3 regions of the Aeromonas sp. 130281 genome follow, and region 3 is predicted to be linked to each of the others. Evidence: predicted binding sites of a transcription regulator. Region 3 holds the regulator's gene; each other region holds the start of a gene.

What was found. Region 3 encodes MetJ, which represses methionine synthesis genes. Its sites were predicted from a motif close to AGANNTCTAGANNTCT; they were not measured.
Region 1: the regulator MetJ is predicted to act here: its motif matches at 1,444-1,459, upstream of metA (homoserine O-acetyltransferase MetA).
Region 2: the regulator MetJ is predicted to act here: its motif matches at 3,327-3,342, upstream of metN (methionine ABC transporter ATP-binding protein MetN).

What each region holds. Positions count from the first base shown of each region.
Region 1 is NZ_JBWVQS010000003.1:135,844-142,307, reverse strand. Features, by position in the region: gene AC1IN8_RS10515 (phosphatase domain-containing protein) at 1-251, shown strand, start outside; gene metA (homoserine O-acetyltransferase MetA) at 464-1,417, opposite strand; gene AC1IN8_RS10505 (HD-GYP domain-containing protein) at 1,562-2,800, shown strand; gene AC1IN8_RS10500 (molybdopterin-binding protein) at 2,828-3,991, shown strand; gene AC1IN8_RS10495 (metal-dependent hydrolase) at 3,999-4,514, opposite strand; gene AC1IN8_RS10490 (DUF342 domain-containing protein) at 4,928-6,464, shown strand, end outside.
Region 2 is NZ_JBWVQS010000002.1:48,578-55,041, forward strand. Features, by position in the region: gene rfaH (transcription/translation regulatory transformer protein RfaH) at 11-511, opposite strand; gene metQ (methionine ABC transporter substrate-binding lipoprotein MetQ) at 610-1,410, opposite strand; gene AC1IN8_RS07225 (methionine ABC transporter permease) at 1,437-2,090, opposite strand; gene metN (methionine ABC transporter ATP-binding protein MetN) at 2,149-3,192, opposite strand; gene AC1IN8_RS07235 (hypothetical protein) at 3,675-4,130, shown strand; gene ppgK (polyphosphate--glucose phosphotransferase) at 4,183-4,926, opposite strand; gene queG (tRNA epoxyqueuosine(34) reductase QueG) at 5,010-6,164, opposite strand; gene AC1IN8_RS07250 (NAD(P)H-hydrate dehydratase) at 6,285-6,464, shown strand, end outside.
Region 3 is NZ_JBWVQS010000004.1:236,048-242,511, forward strand. Features, by position in the region: gene nudE (ADP compounds hydrolase NudE) at 1-560, shown strand, start outside; gene cysQ (3'(2'),5'-bisphosphate nucleotidase CysQ) at 602-1,414, shown strand; gene AC1IN8_RS13090 (aromatic amino acid transport family protein) at 1,827-3,092, shown strand; gene AC1IN8_RS13095 (tRNA-binding protein) at 3,165-3,503, opposite strand; gene AC1IN8_RS13100 (helix-turn-helix domain-containing protein) at 3,588-4,334, opposite strand; gene metJ (met regulon transcriptional regulator MetJ) at 4,370-4,693, opposite strand; gene metB (cystathionine gamma-synthase) at 4,917-6,095, shown strand; gene AC1IN8_RS13115 (bifunctional aspartate kinase/homoserine dehydrogenase II) at 6,095-6,464, shown strand, end outside.

The sequences.
Region 1 (6,464 bases), on a different contig from region 3:
TCGAGCGAGCCTGGCTCCCCGTGCTGCCGCAACTGCTCTCCCTGCTGCGCGAGGGCAGACACCTGGCCATTCACTGTCACGGAGGGAGCGGTCGCACCGGGCTGGTGGCGGCCCTGCTGCTGATGGCCCTTGGCCAGTCCCAGCCGGAGGCCATGGCCGCCATCCGGGCCAGGCGGCCCGGCGCCTTCACCCTGGCCTGCCACCGTCACTGGCTCGACACCCGGGGGCGACACCTGGCTGGGGTCGACTGAAAGGGGCCCTGAGCCTTGGAGTGCTCGCAGGTAAAAACCTTGTCGATCTCCTCCAGCCCTATGACACCTGACTCCTGGGCGGCTTATAGCTGAACACCTTGCCGATCTCCTCCGGCCATAGCGGGTGAGCCGGCACTATGACACCTGACTCCTGGGCGATTTATAGCTGAGCACCTTGCCGATCTCTTTCAGCCATTACGGGTGCGCCGGCCCTACACCTGGCCCTTGGGCTGCTCGTAAGTGAACACCTTGCCGATGTCCTCCAGCCGATAGCTGGTGAGCTGATAGACGTAGTAGTTGAGCCAGTTGGAAAACAGCAGGTGGCCGTGGCTGCGCCAGCTGGCGCGCGGGGTCTGATCGGGATTGTCGCCCGGGTAGTAGTTGACCGGGATGACGGGGGTGAGGCCCGCCGCCAGATCCCGCCGGTACTCCCCGTCCAGGGTCAGGGCATCGTATTCGGGATGGCCGGTGACGAACACCTGGCGGCAATCCTTGGTCGCCGCCAGATAGACGCCGGCCTCCTCGGACTCGGCGAAGATCTGCAGATCGGTCTGGGCACGGATAAGATCCCCGTCGAAGGCCGCATAGCGGGAGTGGGGCGCGACGAACTCGTCATCGAAGCCACGCAGCAACGGCTCGTGCTCGTCGAGGCGGTGGTGACGATAGACCCCTGACAGCTTCTCGCCGTGGGTCTGCTTCTCCATGCCGTAGAGCGCCTTGAGCGCCGCCTGCACCGCCCAGCACAGGAACAGGGTGGAGGTCACATGCTGATGGGACCACTCGATGATCTCGACGATGCGCGGCCAGTAGACCACCTCCTCGAACTCCACCAGCCCGAGCGGCGCCCCCGTGATGATCATGCCGTCGTAGTTGTTGCCACGGACCTGCTCGAAGTCGTGATAGAAGTTCTCCAGGTGCGCCTGGGGCGTGTTCTTCGACTCCCGATCGTCGATGCGCAGCAGATCCACGTCCACCTGCAAGGGCGAGTTGGAGAGCATCCGCATCAGCTGGATCTCGGTCTCTATCTTCTTGGGCATCAGGTTGAGGATGAGCACCCGCAGTGGACGGATGTTCTGGGTGACGGCCCGGGATTCCGTCATCACGAAGATGTTCTCCTGCCCCAGCACTTCGGCGGCGGGCAACTGGTCCGGGATCTTGATCGGCATGCTGACTCCCTGTACTGCATCGGTAAATATGTCTGGACATCTAGAAGCCTATAATAAAGCGCTCATCCTGTCATCAGATACCTTTTGTATTCACCCCTGCCTTTGACTAGCATACGGCTCTGTGTGTCTCTCGTGCCCAACCCCATGACAGGAATCAAGATCTCGGTCGATCGGCTGCAAGTCGGCAATTACGTCTCCCTGCCACTGGGATGGCGTGAGCACCCCTTCCTGTTTTCCAGCTTCAAACTCAAGAGTGAAGAGGAGATTGAGCTGATCCGCCGGCTCGGTCTCAAGCTGGTGACCATCATCCCCGACAAGAGCGACGCCCCCCCCAAGCCCCTCGATCGGGTGCAACCCGCACCGGATGGCGCTGACGATCTGGTCGGGCGCCAGCAGGAGATGCAGCAGGAGAAGACCAGGCGCATCGAGCAGTTGCAGCGCTATCGCCGGGATCTGCAGCAGTGCGAGAAGCATTTCCAGCAGTCCCTGGCCCAGGTGCGCAACCTGATGGGCAAGATCCAGTCCCGCCCCCTCAACGCCATCAATGAGGCCCAGGAGCTGATCAACGCTATGACGGAGCAGCTGCTGTCGGTGGACGAGATGGTGCTGCACCTGGTCTCCGACAGCGCGGATGGCAACAGCCTCCAGTTCCACTCCCTCAACGTCAGCGTGCTCAGCATGCTGCTGGCCAGGGAGTGCAAGCTGCCGGCGGAGGCTATTCGCCAGGTCGGCATGGGGGCCCTGTTCCACGACATCGGCAAGCTGAAGATCCCGAGCCAGATCCTGCGCAAGACAAGCCCACTGACCAAACCGGAGCAGAACCTGATGGCCCAGCACCCGCGCTACGGCCTGGAGCTGCTGAGCCTGGCCAGTGACTTCCCCGAGCCGGCGAAACGCATAGTGCAGTACCATCACGAATACCTGGATGGCAGCGGGCCACAGGGGCTCAGGGGGGATCAGCTCGACCCCCTGACCCAGATCGTCTCCCTCATCAACGAGTACGACAACCTCTGCCACCTGCAGGCCAAGGTGCCCTACTCGGCCCTCGGCAACCTCTACAAGCAGCGCAAGGCCCAGTTCAACACCGACCACCTCGGCATGCTGATCCGCCTGATGGGCATCTACCCGCCCGGCAGCGTGGTGCAGCTCTCCAACGGCCAGGTCGGGCTGGTGATGTCGGTCAACGCCTCCCGCCTGCTCTACCCCGCGGTGCTGGTGTACGACCCCCGCATCCCGCGCCAGGAGGCGGCCATCATAGATCTCGAGCAGGCCGAGCTCTCCATTGCCAAGGTGATCCACCCCAAGCGACTGCCGCCGGCGGTGTTCGAGTACCTCAACCCCCGCACCCGGATCAGCTACTACTTCGAGCACAACAAGCCCTGATCGGGGTCCACCATCCAAGGAGTCTGCATGCGTATCGAGATCATCAGCACGGGGGACGAGATAGTGACCGGCCTGGTAGTGGACACCAACGCCGCCTGGCTCAGCGCCCTGCTGCTGGAGCAAGGCTGGCAGGTGCGCCGTCGCCTCACCGTGGGGGACAACCTCGCGGATCTGAAGGCCGCCTTGCAGGAGAGCGCCGACCGGGCAGAAGTGGTGCTGGTGTGCGGGGGGCTCGGCCCCACCGCGGATGATCTCACCGCCCAGGCGGCGGCCGAAGCCTTTGAGCAGCCGCTCGCCCTGTTCCCCGACTGGCTCGCCACCATGGCCGAGCGCTACGCCAGCCGGGGCCGCACCATGGCCCAGAGCAACAGCAAGCAGGCCTGGTTGCCCCGGGACTGCGAGATCCTCGACAACCCGGTGGGTACCGCCTGCGGCTTCGTGGTCAGCCACCCGGCCAGCCACTGCCAGAGCCGGCTCTTCTTCACCCCGGGCGTGCCGTTCGAGTTCAAGCAGATGGTGCGCGAGCAGATCTTGCCCCGCCTCAAGGCGCTGGCGGGGGAAGAGACGGACACCGAGCTGCGCCGCTTCTATACCTTCGGCATCTCGGAGTCCGCCCTCTCGGACAAGCTGGATGGGGCGCCCTGGCCTGCGGGCATCGAGCTCGGCTACCGCTCCTCCATGCCCCTCATCGAGCTGAAACTCATCGGCCATGGCGCCAGCGCCGCCGACATGGATGCTGCCGAGGCACGCCTGCTCGGAGAGATAGCCCCCTGGCTGGTGGGACGGGGCCACGAGGAGCCGGCGCAGCAGATCCTGGCCCTGCTGGGGGAGCGGCCGCTGTGCCTGCAGGAAGGGGAGAGCCGAGGCGCCCTGCTGGCCATGTGCCACCCCCATCCGGGGCTGGAGGCCAGCTTCAGCCACAGCCTCCCCTGCGAGCTCGGCCATCTGACATGCAGCGGACGGGAACCCAGCCTGACCATAGGCAGTGCAGGCCCCGACGGCGTGCCGCTGCTGCTGTGCGCAGACGGGCAGCGAATCGGTCAGCGGGTGAAGCTAAGTCACCCGGATCCCGAGAGCGGCCGCCGGATCCTCGCCTTCGCCGCCCTCGACATGCTGCGCCGCCACCTGCAGGGGCTGCCGGTGCTCGCCGACTACCTCACCCTGACCAGAACCGCCAGCCGCATCGACTGATGCCAGGCTAGAAGGTGCCTAAGCCCGCGCTCCCATGCACCCAGTACCCGGCGAGCGCCAGGGTCAGCAGGCAGAAAGCCCTCTCGTAGCCCCCGCCGCTCTTGAGGGGAAGGCCGGGCAGCCGAAAGCGTCGGCGCCAGGGCCAGAGCAGGGGTATGCCCATGGGGGTGAGCCAGTCCCCCAGCAGGTGGCTGAGGTAGCCGACGATGAGGGCATCCTTCATCACCCCGGACAGAAGGCCGGGGGCCTGAAACTGCGCCAGCCCCCATATCCCCAGGCCGACCGCCAGCAGGCTGTGGGTGAAGCCGCGATGGCCGAACAGCCGGGAGAGGGGCCCCGAGATCCAGGGCAGTTGCCGACCGAGCAGGGAGTGGGGGTGATCGAGATCCGGCAGCAGGGCGCTGGCCAGGGCCATGGGCACTATGTGCCACAGGCTGCCTTCGGCCAGGGCCGGAGTGAGTTCGACCTTGTGGGCAAGCAGGGCGCAGGTGACGGAAAACAGCAGGTGGCCTTGGGCGGTCATGGGGCTCGTTCGGTTGGACAAGAGGGCAGTAGGGTCGGCAGCGACCCGCGTCAACGCCTCGGGGCGGCGGCAGATTAAAATCCCTTGAACCGCCTCTGGCAAGGTGAATCGTATCGCCACACTGAACTTGATACCCATCGGGGGCCGCCGTCGGTGAAATAGTCAGCAGATACCGCCATACACACCTCATTTGACACTCAGCAAGCGGTCGAGCCACCGCCACCGGCCCCACTCCCCGTCACACAGGATTTCCTCAACCCGGCTCACCCATTTGCACTCGGCTCGTTGACCCGGACGGCGAAATGCCAGAATACTGCGGTTCTTGGCCGCGCTGGCGGCATAGGCTCTTGGCAAGGATCCCGCCCCCGGCCACAGGGGGGCTAGCCGGATCGGGACAACGAAGGAGGATCCCGGTGTTAAGCAAAGCGTGGTTTCAGCTGTCGGCAGACATGACCTATGTCTGTCTGCGCATTACCCCGGGTCTCACCGAGCCCGTCCAGGAGCAGCATGTCCTGGCCCTGCTGCGGCTCTCCAACTGCCGACGCTATCAACCCCTCGACGAGGGGATCCGGCAGGCCGTCGCCCTGCTCAACACCCTGCTGACCCAGCCGGACGCCCCCTCCCACCCTCCCGTGCCCATAGCCCAGCGGCAGGACGCCCGGCTCCTCGTTCTGGTGGACAAGGATCAGATGAGCGCCAGCGCCCAGATCACCGCCGACTGGGGCGGCAGCCCCCTGACCCTGGCGCAGTTGCAGGAGGCGGTGGCGGCGAGCCCGATCAAGCAGGGGGTGAGCGAGCGGCTGCTCGCCGCCGCCATCAAGGCCGCCAGCGAGGCGGCTCCCGGCACTCGCCTCACCCCCGTCATCGCCCTGGGCAAGGCGGCCAGACACGGCCTGGATACCCGCCTGGAACGGCTGGTGGAGACGGCGGCGGAGCGGATCCTGAGGCCCCAGGAGGTGGACCACGGCAAGGTGGACATGCGCGATCTCGGCACCCTGCTCACCGTCAAGGCGGGCGCCCCCCTGATGCGGCGCCACCCCGCCACTCAGGGCATAGACGGCTTCACAGTGACGGGCCAGACCCTGCCCGCCCGCCACGGCAAGGAGAGCGCCATGACGGCGGGAGAAGGCACCTGCTTCTCCCCCGAGGATCCGGATCTGCTGCTGGCGACCCGCGCCGGGCTGCCTTGCCAGGAGCGTGCCGGCATGAGGGTGGACGAGGTGCTGAGCGTCAAGCAGGTCGACATCCGCCACGGTCATGTCATGTTCGAGGGCTCCCTGCTGGTCACCGGGGACGTCATGCCCGGCATGCGGATCAAGACCAGCGGCGACGTGGTGATAGGGGGCTTCGTCGAGGGGGGCTATATCGAATCCGGCGGCACCATCACGGTGCGCAACGGCATCATAGGGCGCAAGCTGGAGGGGGAGCAGTACCTCTGCCACCTCAACGCCGGGGGCGAGATCCACGCCAGCTATGCCCAGTACGCCAGGCTGGAGGCCGATGGCGACATCCATATCCAGAGCCAGCTCAGCCACAGCTATTGCCGCAGCGGCCAGGACCTCAGGGTCGGGGACAGCGCCATGCGCAAGGGCCACCTCATCGGCGGCATCAACATCGCCAACCGCCTCATCATGGCCCCCGTGCTCGGCGCCTCGGCTGCGAACCGGACCCGGCTGCAGATCCTCGGCGGCTACTTCAGCCACAAGGAGCGGGAGCAGGCCCTGCGTCAACGCAAGCAGGCCTGCCGGGAGCAGCTCGACAAGCTGCAGGATCTCATCCTGCGGCTGCTGCAACAGCCCGGCGACAAGCGCAATCCCGAGACACTGCAGAAGATCAAGGCGCTGCGCACCCGGCAGCTGGACGAGAGCAAGTCCCTCGACGAGCAGCTTGCCGAGGCGCAGCGCGAGCTGCAGGCACTGATGGCCAACATGGACATCATCGCCACCCAGC
Region 2 (6,464 bases), on a different contig from region 3:
CGCTGTCGACTCAGTCCAGACGTCGGAAGGCCTGGTTGTCGAAGCTGCTGCTGGTCTCCTGGTTGAGCAGGCTGACCAGCAGGATGGCCCGCTTCTCCCCATCCGGCTCCAGATAGATGGCCTCGAACCCGGCCAGGGGGCCGGATTCGATCAATACCTTGTCCCCTTGCGTCGGCAGGCGGGCATAGCTGGCGCGCGCCTCGTCGCTGTCGTCCCGGCTCATCAGCCGGTAGATCAGCTGGCTGCTGACGGGGCTCCACTCCTTGCCGAAGTGAATGATGCGGCTGATGCCGCGGGTGGACTTCAGGGTGACCGGGGTCACCACTTCCAGATCCACGTAGATGAACAGGTAGTTGGGGAACATGGGTTCACGCTGCGGGACCCGTTTGCCACGCCGCAGCTTCTCCACTTCCACCATGGGGTAATAGGATTCGACGCCTTGAGCCGCCAGATGGGCGCGGGCGCGGGCCTCTTCCTTGGGTTTGCAGTAGGCCAGATACCATTTCTTCATTGTTGTTCTGTTTTTTCGTGTTGCCGTGCTTCTGGCTATGATAACGGGGGCAAAAAAAAAGGCCACGCTTGACGTGGCCTTTTTTACAGAGTGAGTGGTTACCAACCTTTCACCAGACCGCCCTTGAACAGCTCGGTCCCCTTCTTGTAGACCTCGTCGGTCTGGAAGGCCTGGACGAACTCCTTGACCTTCTCGTCGTCCTTGTTGTTTTCACGGGCAACGATCAGGTTGACGTAGGGGGACTCCTTGTCTTCGACGAAGAGGCCGTTTTCGGTCGGGGTCAGACCAATCTGACCGGCGAAGGTGTTGTTGATGATGGAGAGATCAACATCTTCCAGGGAGCGGGGCAGCTGAGCGGCTTCCAGCTCGACGATCTTGAAGTTGCGCGGGTTGCTGGCGATGTCCAGCACGGTCGCTTCCAGACCGGCGCCTTCCTTCAGCTTCAGCAGGCCCTGCTTCTCCAGCAGGATCAGGGAGCGACCCAGGTTGGTCGGATCGTTCGGCACCGCGATCTGGGCACCGTCTTTCAGCTCGGACAGGGCCTTGATCTTCTTGGAGTAACCGGCGATCGGGTAGACGAAGGTGTTGCCAACCGGCACCAGCTTGAAGCCGCGATCACGGATCTGGGCATCCAGGTAGGGCTTGTGCTGGAAGGCGTTGACGTCGACGCTGCCGTCGTTCAGGGCCACGTTGGGGGTGACGTAGTCGGAGAAGGTGACGATCTCGACGGTCAGGCCGTATTTCTCCTTGGCCACCTTGGCCGCGGTCTCGACCAGTTCGGTCTCGGGGCCGGCGATGGCACCGACTTTCAGGGTCTTGCTCTCTTCCTTCTGACCGCAGCCGACCAGTACCAGAGTTGCCAGCAGCGCAGCCGCAGCTGATTTAATGCCCAATTTCATAAAAACCTCCTGTCAGAAATCGACGATTAACGATGATCACATTGTTTGACCAGGCGCTCACCCGCGCTCTGGATGAGTTGAACCAGTACCACCAGAATGACCACGGTGACCAGCATGACGGTAGGGTCGAAGCGCTGGTAGCCGTAGCGAATACCCACATCGCCCAGGCCGCCCCCCCCGATGGCACCGGCCATGGCGGAGTAGTTAACCAGCGTGACGAGGGTGATGATGATGCTGTTGAGGATCCCGGGCAGGGCCTCGGGCAGCAGCACCTTGGCAATGATTTGCAAGGGTTTGGCACCCATGGCCTTGGCGGCTTCGAGCAGGCCGTCCGGCACTTCCATCAGGGCACCTTCCACCAGACGGGCGATGAAGGGGATGCAGCCCACGGTCAGCGGCACTATGGCGGCTATGGTGCCTATGCTGGTGCCGACGATCAGCCGGGTCAGCGGAATGATGGCCACCAGCAGTATGATGAAGGGCACGGAGCGGCCGACGTTGACGACGATGCCGAGGATCTTGTTCAGCAGCGGGTTGGCCAGGATCTGGCCCGCCTTGGTCACGTGCAGTGCTACGCCGAGCGGCAGGCCGAGCAGGCAGCCGAACAGGGCGGAGGCAAACACCATGATCAGGGTGTCGCCGAGGGCTGTGATGAGCAGATTAATCATGGCTTCGGACATGAGTCATTACCTCCAGCGGGATAAGATGGCTGAGTCGCCGAGGATTGGGCGCAGCAGATTAGTCATTGCTTCGGACATAGCCCATTACCTCCAGCTGAATGTGGTTGTCGATGAAGAACTGCTGGGTGGCCTCGCACTGGGCCTCATCCCCGAACAGCTCCGCCAGCAGGAAGCCGAACTTGACGCCACCGGCGTATTCGATGTCTGCGCTCAGTATGCTGATGTCGATGTTGAAACGGCGGCTCACCTCGGAGATAAGCGGTGAATCGACGGTGGCACCGGTGAAGCCGAGCTTCACCAGGGGATAGCTGTTGGCCACCCGCTCGCTGCTCATCCTGTCCTGGTACTCCTGGGGCACTTCCAGGTGGATGGTGGAGTGGATGAAGTCACGGGCCAGCTGGGTCTTGGCGTTGCTGAAGAACCAGGCCACTTCTCCTTGCTCGATCAGGCGACCGTCGCTGATGATGGCCACTTCGTCACAGATCCCCTTCACCACGTCCATCTCGTGGGTGATGAGCAGTATGGTGAGCCCCAGCTTGACGTTGATCTCCTTGAGCAGGCTCAGGATGGATCGGGTGGTCTGGGGGTCGAGGGCCGAGGTGGCCTCGTCGCACAGCAGTACCTTGGGGGCCGGAGCCAGGGCGCGGGCGATGGCGACGCGCTGCTTCTGGCCGCCGGAGAGCTCGGACGGATAGGCGTGGGCACGGGCTTCCAGCCCGACCAGGGCCAGCAGTTCGTCTACCCGTGTCTGGATCTGTGCCTTGCTCCAGCCCGCCAGCTCCAGCGGGAAGGCAATGTTGGCGAACACGGTGCGGGAGGCCAGCAGGTTGAAGTGCTGGAAGATCATGCCGATCTGGCGGCGAGCCTGGGTCAGATCCCGCTCGCTCAGGGCCACGAGATCCTGGCCGTCGACGATGACCTGGCCCTCTGTGGGGCGCTCCAGCAGATTGACGCAGCGGATCAGGGTGCTCTTGCCGGCACCGGAGGCGCCGATCACGCCGAAGATCTTGCCTTGTGGCACATGCAGGCTCACGTCACGCAGGGCGTGCACGGCGTCACTGCCTTTACCGTAGACTTTGTTGAGACCGATCAACTTAATCATGGATTCTTCCGTGCTAACAGCCTTAAAGCACAGGGCGCTACAGGCGGGTGAATTGGGCAGAGGTTTCACTGGGTTGCTCTGCCATCATGGAGGATGATGCTAAGATGTCCGGATGGCTGTGTCAACGCATGTTTCTACGTCTAGACGTCTAAAAAATGGATAAGGATTCCCGTTCGCTGACTAAGGAAAGAGGGGTAAACCGACGGCTTCAATATTAGATTCTGATTTGAAATCACCCTTCCGAATATAACCTGGATAATCCTCCTTAACTCGATGATTCCCCCGTTTTGTCACGACCTCTCCCTGGGCGCTGGCGGCCAGTTGCCAGCATGACAGGGAGGAATCTCTTTGTCCCTTTCCCCTCGTTTTCTTCTTTTTCTTTCCCATCCCTTTGATGTAGAACAAAAAATGACCGCTTTTATCCGGGGAGGGCGCGGCGTTTTTTTATACTGGCAGGAGGTGGACGGCAGGAGGAGGCAGAGATGCGATTTCAACAGATCAAGGACCTGATGCTTTACCTCGAACAACTGCATCAGCAGCAGGGGCGCAGTTACGGGCGCCTGCTCCCCCAGGTGGATGGGGAGCGCAGCCGGATGTTGCTGGCCTATCTGCAAGGGCGGGAGGACGCGGCGGCGGCCCACCTGCACGACTATCGGGAGCAGATGGGGAGCGGGGTCAAGGAGACCTGGCTGGATCAGGGATTCGGTGTGGATCTGCTGGCCGATTGCCAGCGTCTGGCACTGCCCGCCGGTGCCCAGCCCGAGGAGATAGTGGCCCTGGTGTCGCAGCAGGAGGAGAAACTCGTTGGCGAGCTGGGGCGCCTGGCCCGGGAGTGCCCCACGCCGGACACGGCCGCGCTGCTGAGCTCCCTGGCGTCCATGGCGCAATCCCGGCTGACCCGGCTGGTGCACGGAGCCCATCGGCTCGACGATCTCTAGGGCGCCAGGGCAGAGGCCCGGCTCGGGCCTCTTGCGGCGTTGTCGGGGAGGGTCAGCCCTCTTGCCGGGCCGCACCGTAGAGGGCGGCCCCTATGATACCGGCCTGGTTGAGGTTGGCCGCCGCCACCAGGGGGGCCCGGGTCTCGATCCGGTCGATGAACTTGTCGAGCTTGGCGGCGCTGCCGCCGCCCAGGATGAAGAGATCGGGAGAGAAGAGGAACTCGAGGCGGGCCAGATACTTGTTGAAGCGTTTGCCCCAGCGGTTCCAGGAGAGATCCTCGCGTTTGCGCACCGCATCCGAGCAGTAGTGCTCCGCCACCATGCCTTCCAGGATGAGGTGGCCCAGCTCGGTGTTCGGCAGCAGCTGGCCGTTGACGAACACGGCGGTGCCGATGCCGGTGCCCACAGTGATGAGGATGATGACCCCCTTGCGATCCCGGCCCGTGCCGAAGCGCATCTCGGCCAGCCCGGCCGCGTCGGCGTCGTTGAGCACGTGGCAGGGCAGGCCGGTCACGTCGGCGAACAGGTGGGCGGCGTCGGTCTCGATCCAGCTCTTGTCGATGTTGGAGGCATTCTTGGCGATGCCGTTGTGGATGGTGGCGGGGAAGCCGCACCCCACGGGGCCCTTCCACTGGAAATGCTCGACCAGCGCCTTGAGGGTGTGCGCCACGGCGGCCGGGGTGGCCGGTTGCGGCGTGGCGATGCGGTGGCGCTCGCCAATCAGTTCGCCAGTCTCGGTGTCCACCAGGCAGCCCTTGATCCCGGAGCCGCCAATATCTACTCCCAACATCTGCATCCGAATCTTCCTTTTATTGTGCCTATGGTCAATGGTCGGCAGAGCATGAAAAAAGTGCTGTCATCCGGCAAGGGCCAGATCGCTTATGCGTGATCCGGCAGGCCTTTTTCGATGCAGCGGATCAGCAAACGGGTCTTCTTGTTCTCCTTCTCCTGGCGCGCGGCCAGGGTCGCCAGCGCCCACTCGATGTGTTCGGCCACCATGGGCTCGGCGCCGGGAAGCGCCTGCTGCAGGGCCGCCATGGCATCGCTGCTGGCCGGGCCGTTGCCCAGCGCCACCGCCAGGTTGCGGCGCCAGCGCTGATAGCCGATGCGGCGAATGGGGCTGCCTTCGGTGTGCTTCAAAAATGCCGCCTCTGACCACTGCCACAGGTCGAGCAGGGGGGGGCGGTGCAGGTTGGGGCGCGGGCTGAAGTCGGGCTCTGGGCTCGCATCCGCATACCGGTTCCAGGGGCAGATGAGCTGGCAGTCGTCACAGCCGTAGATGCGGTTGCCCATCAGCGGCCTGAACTCTTCCGGGATGGGGCCGTCGTTCTCTATGGTGAGATAGGAGATGCAGCGCCGCCCGTCCACCACATAAGGGGCTATGATGGCGCCGGTCGGACAGATGTTGATGCAGGCCACGCACTTGCCGCACTGCTCTTTTTCCACCGGGGCATCGACGGGCAGCGGCAGGCTGACCAGCAGCTCCCCGAGAAAGAAGAAGGAGCCGGCCGACTCGTTGAGCAGCAGCGAGTGCTTGCCCACCCAGCCCAGCCCCGCCTTGGCCGCCAGGGGGCGCTCCAGTATGGGGGCCGAATCGACGAAGGGGCGCCACTCCCCCGGGGTTTCCTGCGTGGATGGCAACAGCGCCTGGCAGCGCTGCTCGATGCGCTCCCCCAGCTGCTTGAGTCGGTTGCGCAGCACCTTGTGGTAGTCGCGCCCCAGGGCATAGCGGCTGATGTAGCCCAGGGTCGGATCGCGCAGAGTGGCGGCAAAGCCCGCCTCGAAGGGGAGATAGTTCATCCGCACCGACAGCACCCGCAGGGTGCCCGGCAGCAGCTCGTGGGGCCGGGCCCGCATCATGCCGTGGCGCGCCATGTAATCCATGGTGCCGTGATGGCCCGCATCCAGCCAGGCCTGCAACCTGGGCTCCTCGAGGGCGAGATCCGTGTCCGTGATGCCGACCTGGTCAAATCCTAGCTCCCGTGCCCAGAGCTTGATATCGTGGGCCAGTTGCGCGAGTTCGGCGGCCGTCATTGTGCCTCACCTGCCTGCTGGCAGCGGCATGGCGCCCGTGGCATTGAGCGTGACGAGGGCCGTGCGCCGTCATGGCACGCCATATGCCAGGCCAGTGGATGATGAAGGTGGGGAGCCGTCATGGTAGAGGGTATCGAGGACGCTATCGGCAAAAAACAAGGCATCAGTCTAGCACAGCCCCTGTGGCGGGCCGAACAGATCCGCAAGATGGAGCAGCGCTGGGCCGAGCGTGAGGGGCAAGCCCTCTACGCCCTGATGGAGCGGGCCGGTGCCACCCTGTGCAGCTATGCCCGCCATCAC
Region 3 (6,464 bases):
TGGCCCACGACAAGCGCAAGCCGGAGATCATCAAGGCCGAGCTGGTGGCCGAGAGCCGGCTGTTCAAGGTGGAATCCCTGCACCTGAAATTCAGCAACGGGGAGGAGCGGGTCTACGAGCGGATGCGCGGCGGCAACCGAGGTGCCGTCATGGTGGTTCCCCTGTTCGATGCCCATACCCTGCTGCTGGTGCGCGAATATGCGGCGGGCACTCACTCCTACGAGCTGGGCTTCCCCAAGGGGCTGATCGATCCGGGCGAAGATGCCTTCGAGGCGGGCAACCGGGAGCTGATGGAGGAGGCGGGCTTCGGGGCCCGTGACCTCATTCCCCTCAAGCAGGTCTCCCTGGCCCCCGGCTATTTTTCCAGCCGGATGGACATACTGCTGGCGCGGGATCTCTACCCCGAGCAGCGGGTGGGCGACGAGCCCGAGCCCCTCGAGGTGATCCCCTGGCCCCTCAATCGCATCGACGAATTGCTGGCGCGACCCGACTTCACCGAGTCGCGCAGCATCAGTGCCCTGCTGCTGGCCAGCAAATGGCTGGCGGAGCAGGAAAGCTAGCCCAAGCGTGGGTAAAGGTAATAAAAACAGAGGATAACAAGATGCAGGAGTTGTTGGCCTGGATACCTGGGGTCAAGGAGATAGCCCGCGAAGCGGGACGTATCCTTCACGAAATCTATCACGGCGGTCAGTTCGAGCGTCAGCTGAAGGAGGATGCGACCCCGGTCACCAGTGCCGATCTTGCTGCCGATGCCTATCTCAAGCAGGCGCTGTCGGCGCTCACCCCCCATGTGCCCGTGCTGACCGAAGAGGCGGCCGATGTGCCCTTCAGCCAGCGCGCCAACTGGCGGCAATACTGGCTGGTGGACCCCCTCGACGGCACCGGCGAGTTCATCGCCGGCAGCGGTGACTTCGCCACCCTGATCGCCCTGGTGCGGGACAATGTCCCTGTGCTCGGGGTCATCTATGCCCCCGAGGCCGACGTGCTCTACTGGGCGGTGCGCGGCCACGGCGCCTTCAAGGAGGTGAATGGCGAGGTGTACCCCATCAGCGCCATGCACCACGAGCACGACCAGCCCGACTCCCTGGTGGTGGCCATCAGCCGCCGCCAGAAGCTGGAGAACCTGACCCGCCGCCTCAACCCGGCCATCAACTACGAGCTGATCCCGCTTGGCTCCAGCTCCCTCAAGTCCTGCCTGGTGGCGGAAGGGGCGGCAGACTGCTATGTGCGGCTCGGCCCCACCGGCGAGTGGGACACCGCCGCCGCCCAGTGTATCGTCGAGGCGGCGGGGGGGCGCATCCTCAGCCTGGCGTTGCAGCCGCTCAGCTACAACGAAACGGAGTCGCTGGAGAACCCTGACTTCATCGTGATGGGGGACCCGGATCTCGCCTGGGGCAAGATCCTGACTCACTGAGCCGGTTGAAATGTAGCCAGTTCATCCAATCAGGCGGCCCCGTGGCCGCCTGATTGCCTGGTGTGATCCGCTGGCTTGGCGCGGCATATTCAGGTGTATTCGCTACTTAAATGGATTGCTGTAGTGGATCATCACAATCAAACCCAAAGTGCTGGCATCTATTTTCAGGTAATTCTGAAAACTGCGCATTGGTCGAAATAAAAAATCGACCAGTGGTTATATTTTGGTTTTATATTTCGTGAAATTCGCCGTTTAAAGGTTTAACCGAACAGGGCGGGCTGGAAATCCCGCCCAATCTCACTGGTTGAACCTGGCTTTGCCAGTGAGATCTGCCAATGCCGCTTTTTGAGAATTAAATGCTAAAGGAGCACAATATTTTTAGATTTTAATACTATATATAAGTGGTTTATCAATGAGTTCATCTGCAGAGGTCACCCGGGAGCTATCCGGTTCCCCATCCATCAGCCGCACTGGCTGGCGTCGTCACGATACCCACTGGGTCATCAGCCTGTTTGGCACCGCGGTCGGCGCCGGCATACTGTTCCTGCCCATCAACCTGGGTCTGGGGGGCATCTGGCCCCTGGTCATCGTCGCCGTGCTGGCGGGCCCCATGACCTTCCTGGCCCACCGCGGGCTGGCGCGCTTCGTGCTCTCCTCGTCCCGCCCCCACGCCGACTTTACCGAGGTGGCGGAGGAGCACTTCGGCAAGATGGCCGGTCGCCTCATCTCGGCGCTCTACTTTCTCTCCATCTTCCCTATCCTGCTCATCTACGGGGTCGGGCTGACCAACACGGTGGAGAGCTTCATGATCAACCAGCTCGGCATGGATGCCCCGAACCGGGTGATGCTCTCCGGCCTGCTGGTGTTCGCCATGATCGCCGTGATGATGGCGGGGGAGAAGGCGATGCTGCGGGCCTTTGCCTTCATGGTCTACCCGCTGGCGGCCATTCTGGCGGCGCTCTCCTGCTACCTCATTCCCCAGTGGCACTGGCCGGAGGCGACCGCGTTCGAGGGGGCCAGCTTCCTCAACACCGTCTGGCTGGCGCTGCCGGTCACAGTGTTCGCCTTCAGCCACGCCGCCGCCATCTCCGGCTTTGCCAACGTGCAGCGCCGGGAATATGGCGAGCAGGCCGAAGCCAAGAGCGGCCTGATCCTGCGCAACACCACAGTGATGCTGGTGGGCTTCGTGCTCTTCTTCGTCTTCTCCTGCGTGCTGAGCCTCTCCCCGGCCCAGCTGGCCGAGGCCAAGGCCCAGAACGTCTCCGTGCTCTCCTATCTTGCCAACATCACAGACAACCCTGTGATCGTGACCCTGGGGCCGCTCATCGCCTTCATCGCCATCAGCTCCTCCTTCCTCGGCCACTTCCTCGGCGCCCGGGAGAGCCTGAAAAGCCTGATCGCCAAGCCCACCGGCCTGTCGCTGGCCAAGGCGGACCGGCTCGGCATCGCCCTGATGTTCTTCGCCATCTGGGGCGCCGCCGTCATCAACCCGGGCATTCTGGGGCTGATGGAGACCCTCTCCGGCCCCGTCATCGCCATGATCCTCTTCATCATGCCGGTGGTGGCCATCTACAGGGTGGAGGCGCTGGCCCGCTTCCGTCAGGGCTGGGTGAACGGTTTCATCCTGCTGACCGGTTCGCTCTCGGTCTCGGCCCTGCTCTTCAGTCTGCTGAAGTAACAGCAGCACGGTGGCTAAAAAGAGAAGTGGGGGCCCCGGGGTCGCCTCTTCTCTTTCATGGGGCACAGGGCCTCAACCCAGCTTGGCGCCGTTCTCCACCGCCTGCTCCGGGATGGCCATCACCACGGCGCCATCGGCCCGGTAGAAGCCGGTCAGCAGAAACTCCGACTGGATGGGGCCTATCTGCTTGGCCGGGAAGTTCACCACGGCGACGATCTGGCGCCCCACCAGATCCTCCGGCCGATAGAGATCCGTTATCTGGGCGCTGCTCTTGCGCACCCCGAGCTCGGGGCCGAAATCCGCCCACACCTTGTAGGCGGGCTTGCGCGCCTCGGGGAAGGGCTCGACCCGCACCAGGGTGCCCACTCTCAGCTCCACCATCTCGAACTGCTGCCAGCTTATGGTCTGCATCTTGGCTCCTCCTTTCACACACCTTGCATTGACCCCAGCATGCCTCGAAACGGCAGCCCCTGTCTTCGGCAAGGAGCCGGACTGTTATGGCTGCGGGCCGTTTTGCTGGCGCCAGCGGGAGGGGGTGAGGCCCGTCTCGGCCAGGAAGCGCTCGGCGAAGGCTCCCTGATCCTGATAGCCGCAGCGGCTGGCCACCTCGCCTATGGGCAGGGCACTGTGAGCCAGCAGGGTGCGTGCCAGCGCCATGCGCCGCCCGCGGATGTAGTGGGAGGCGCTCATGCCGAACTGCTGGCGAAAGGCGTGCTTGAACTGGCTCTGGCCGAGACAGGCAACAGCGGCGAGCCGCTCGTTGCCAAGGGGCTCGGCGAGGTGGGCCTCGATGTGGCGCTGCACTCTTGTCATGCGGGGGGCCAGGGTGGGGCCCATGCCCTGACCCTGGGCCAGGAGGCCCAGCCAGACCTGCTCCATGCCGGCCACATGACGGCCCTGACGCACCATCTGATGGAGGAAGGCGAGGTAGTGGCGCTGGGGCTCGTCCAGGGGGATGAAGGGGCGCTCGCCAAGGGCCTCGGGCAGCCAGTGGCTCTCCTGCACTAGGAAGGAGAGCGCCGGGTCGGCGGCGTAGTCGTGGCGAAGACCGGGGGCGATGACGCAGGCAAAGCCAGGGGCGAGGCGGCGACCCTGGCCCTGCACCTCGATCTCGAGGGGGCCGTCCAGGGGGATCACCAGCTGGACGAAGTCGTGGCTGTGGCTGCTGATGTCGCTCTGGTAGCGGCGCAGGCTGAACGGGCAGGGGGCGGATAGGGATGACGCGGCACCGGGCCGCGTCATCGAAGAGGGGGGATTATGTGCCATGGGCCACCGGATTACTCGGCGTCGAAATCTTCGATCTCTTTGCCGAGCGCCTCCATGATGGCGCGCGCCTCGGCGGGGACGCTGTCCGGATGATCCTTGCGCAGATCGTCGTCACAGGGCAGCGGCTGACCGGTGAATGCGTGCAGGAAGGCCTCACAGAGCAGCTCGCTGTTGGTCGCATGACGCAGGTTGTTCACCTGGCGACGGGTGCGCTCATCGGTCAACACCTTCAGCACCTTGAGCGGGATCGAGACGGTAATCTTCTTGACCTGTTCGCTCTTCTTGCCGTGCTCCGCATAGGGGCTGACGTAGTCGCCGTTCCACTCTGTACCCATGTTCCACCTGTTCTCGTTTGGCCGTGAGCGCGGATTTTAACCCTTAAGGAATTCAATGGCAATCCAACAGCAAAGCCATTTAGACGTCTAGAAGTGTTGACGGCTTTTTTAAGGTGGCGTAGTGTGATGCACCATGGGCCGGCACTCCGGCCAGCGCAAATGAGAGCGGGGCAGGACGACCCACGAGGCGGACCGGCTCCGGCAACACATCAAGGAGAGTGACATGACCCACAAGGCCACCCTGGCGGTACGCACCGGGATTGAGACAGACACACAACACGGTGCCGTGGTGCCCCCCATCTACCTCTCCAGCAACTACACCTTTGCCGACTTTGGCGAGCCTCGTCAATACGATTATGCCCGCTCGGGCAACCCGACCCGCACCAATCTGGCGGACGCCCTGGCGGCCCTGGAAGGGGGCGCCGGCGCAGTGGTGACCGGCACCGGCATGGGGGCCGTCCACCTGGTGACCACGGCCCTGCTCAAGGCGGGGGATCTGCTGATCGCCCCCCACGACTGCTACGGCGGCACCTGGCGCCTGTTCGAGTACCTGGCGGCCAAGGGCCACTACCGGGTGCAGTTCGTCGATCAGGGGGACGAGGCGGCGCTCGCCGAGGCCCTGGCGCAGCAACCGGCCCTGGTGTGGGTAGAGACCCCCTCCAACCCCCTGCTGCGGGTGGTGGACGTGGCCGCCATCGCCGCCGCTTCCCATGAGGTGGGTGCCAAAGTGGTGGTGGACAACACCTTCCTCTCCCCGCTGCTGCAACAGCCGCTCTCGCTGGGTGCCGACGTGGTGGTGCATTCGACCACCAAGTACATCAACGGCCATTCCGACGTGGTGGGCGGGGTCGCGATTGCCAAGGAGGCCGAGCTGGCCGAGTCCCTGGTATGGTGGGCCAACTGTCTGGGGCTCACCTCCGGCGCCTTCGACTCCTACCTCACCCTGCGTGGCCTGCGCACCCTGGCGCCGCGCCTGCGTGCCCATCAGGAGAACACGGACAGGATCCTGGCCTTCCTGCAGCAGCAGCCGCTGGTCAAAAAAATCTATCATCCCAGCCTGCCGAGCCACCCGGGCCACGAGATTGCGCGCCGTCAACAGTCCGGCTTCGGCGCCATGCTAAGTTTTGAACTCGATTGCAACGAGACGGGGCTGCGCGCCTTCCTCGCGGCGCTGCGCCTCTTCTCGGTGGCGGAATCCCTCGGCGGGGTGGAGAGTCTGGTGGCCCATCCGGCCAGCATGACCCACAGGGCCATGACTCCGGCGGCGCAGCAGGCGGCGGGCATCAGCGCCCAGTTGCTGCGCCTCTCGGTGGGCATAGAACACGGTGAAGACCTGGTGGCCGATCTGGCTCAAGGCTTTGAACAGGCGCAGTTGGCACAACAGGCAGAGCAGGTGAAGTAATGGAACAGCAACAGCAAGGAGAGAGTGCGGTGGCGGCAGAGAGAGCCTTGAAGCGGCGTCATGTGCACAAGTTTGGCGGCAGCAGTCTGGCGGATCCTGTCTGCTATCGCCGGGTCGCCAGCATTCTCGAACAACAGGCCGAGCAGCAGGGCGGGGGCAGGGAGCTGGTGGTGGTCTCCGCCGCCGGCAAGACCACCAACCGGCTGATCCAGCTGGTGGAGCTGGCCGAGGCGGGTGACGAGGCCGCAGGGGAAGCCATCACTGCCCTGCACGCCTACCAGCAGAGCCTGATCGACGGCCTGCTGGAGGGGGAGTTGCTGCTCGACTTGAGCCAGCAGCTGACCGACGACATGCAGCAGATCGCCAAGA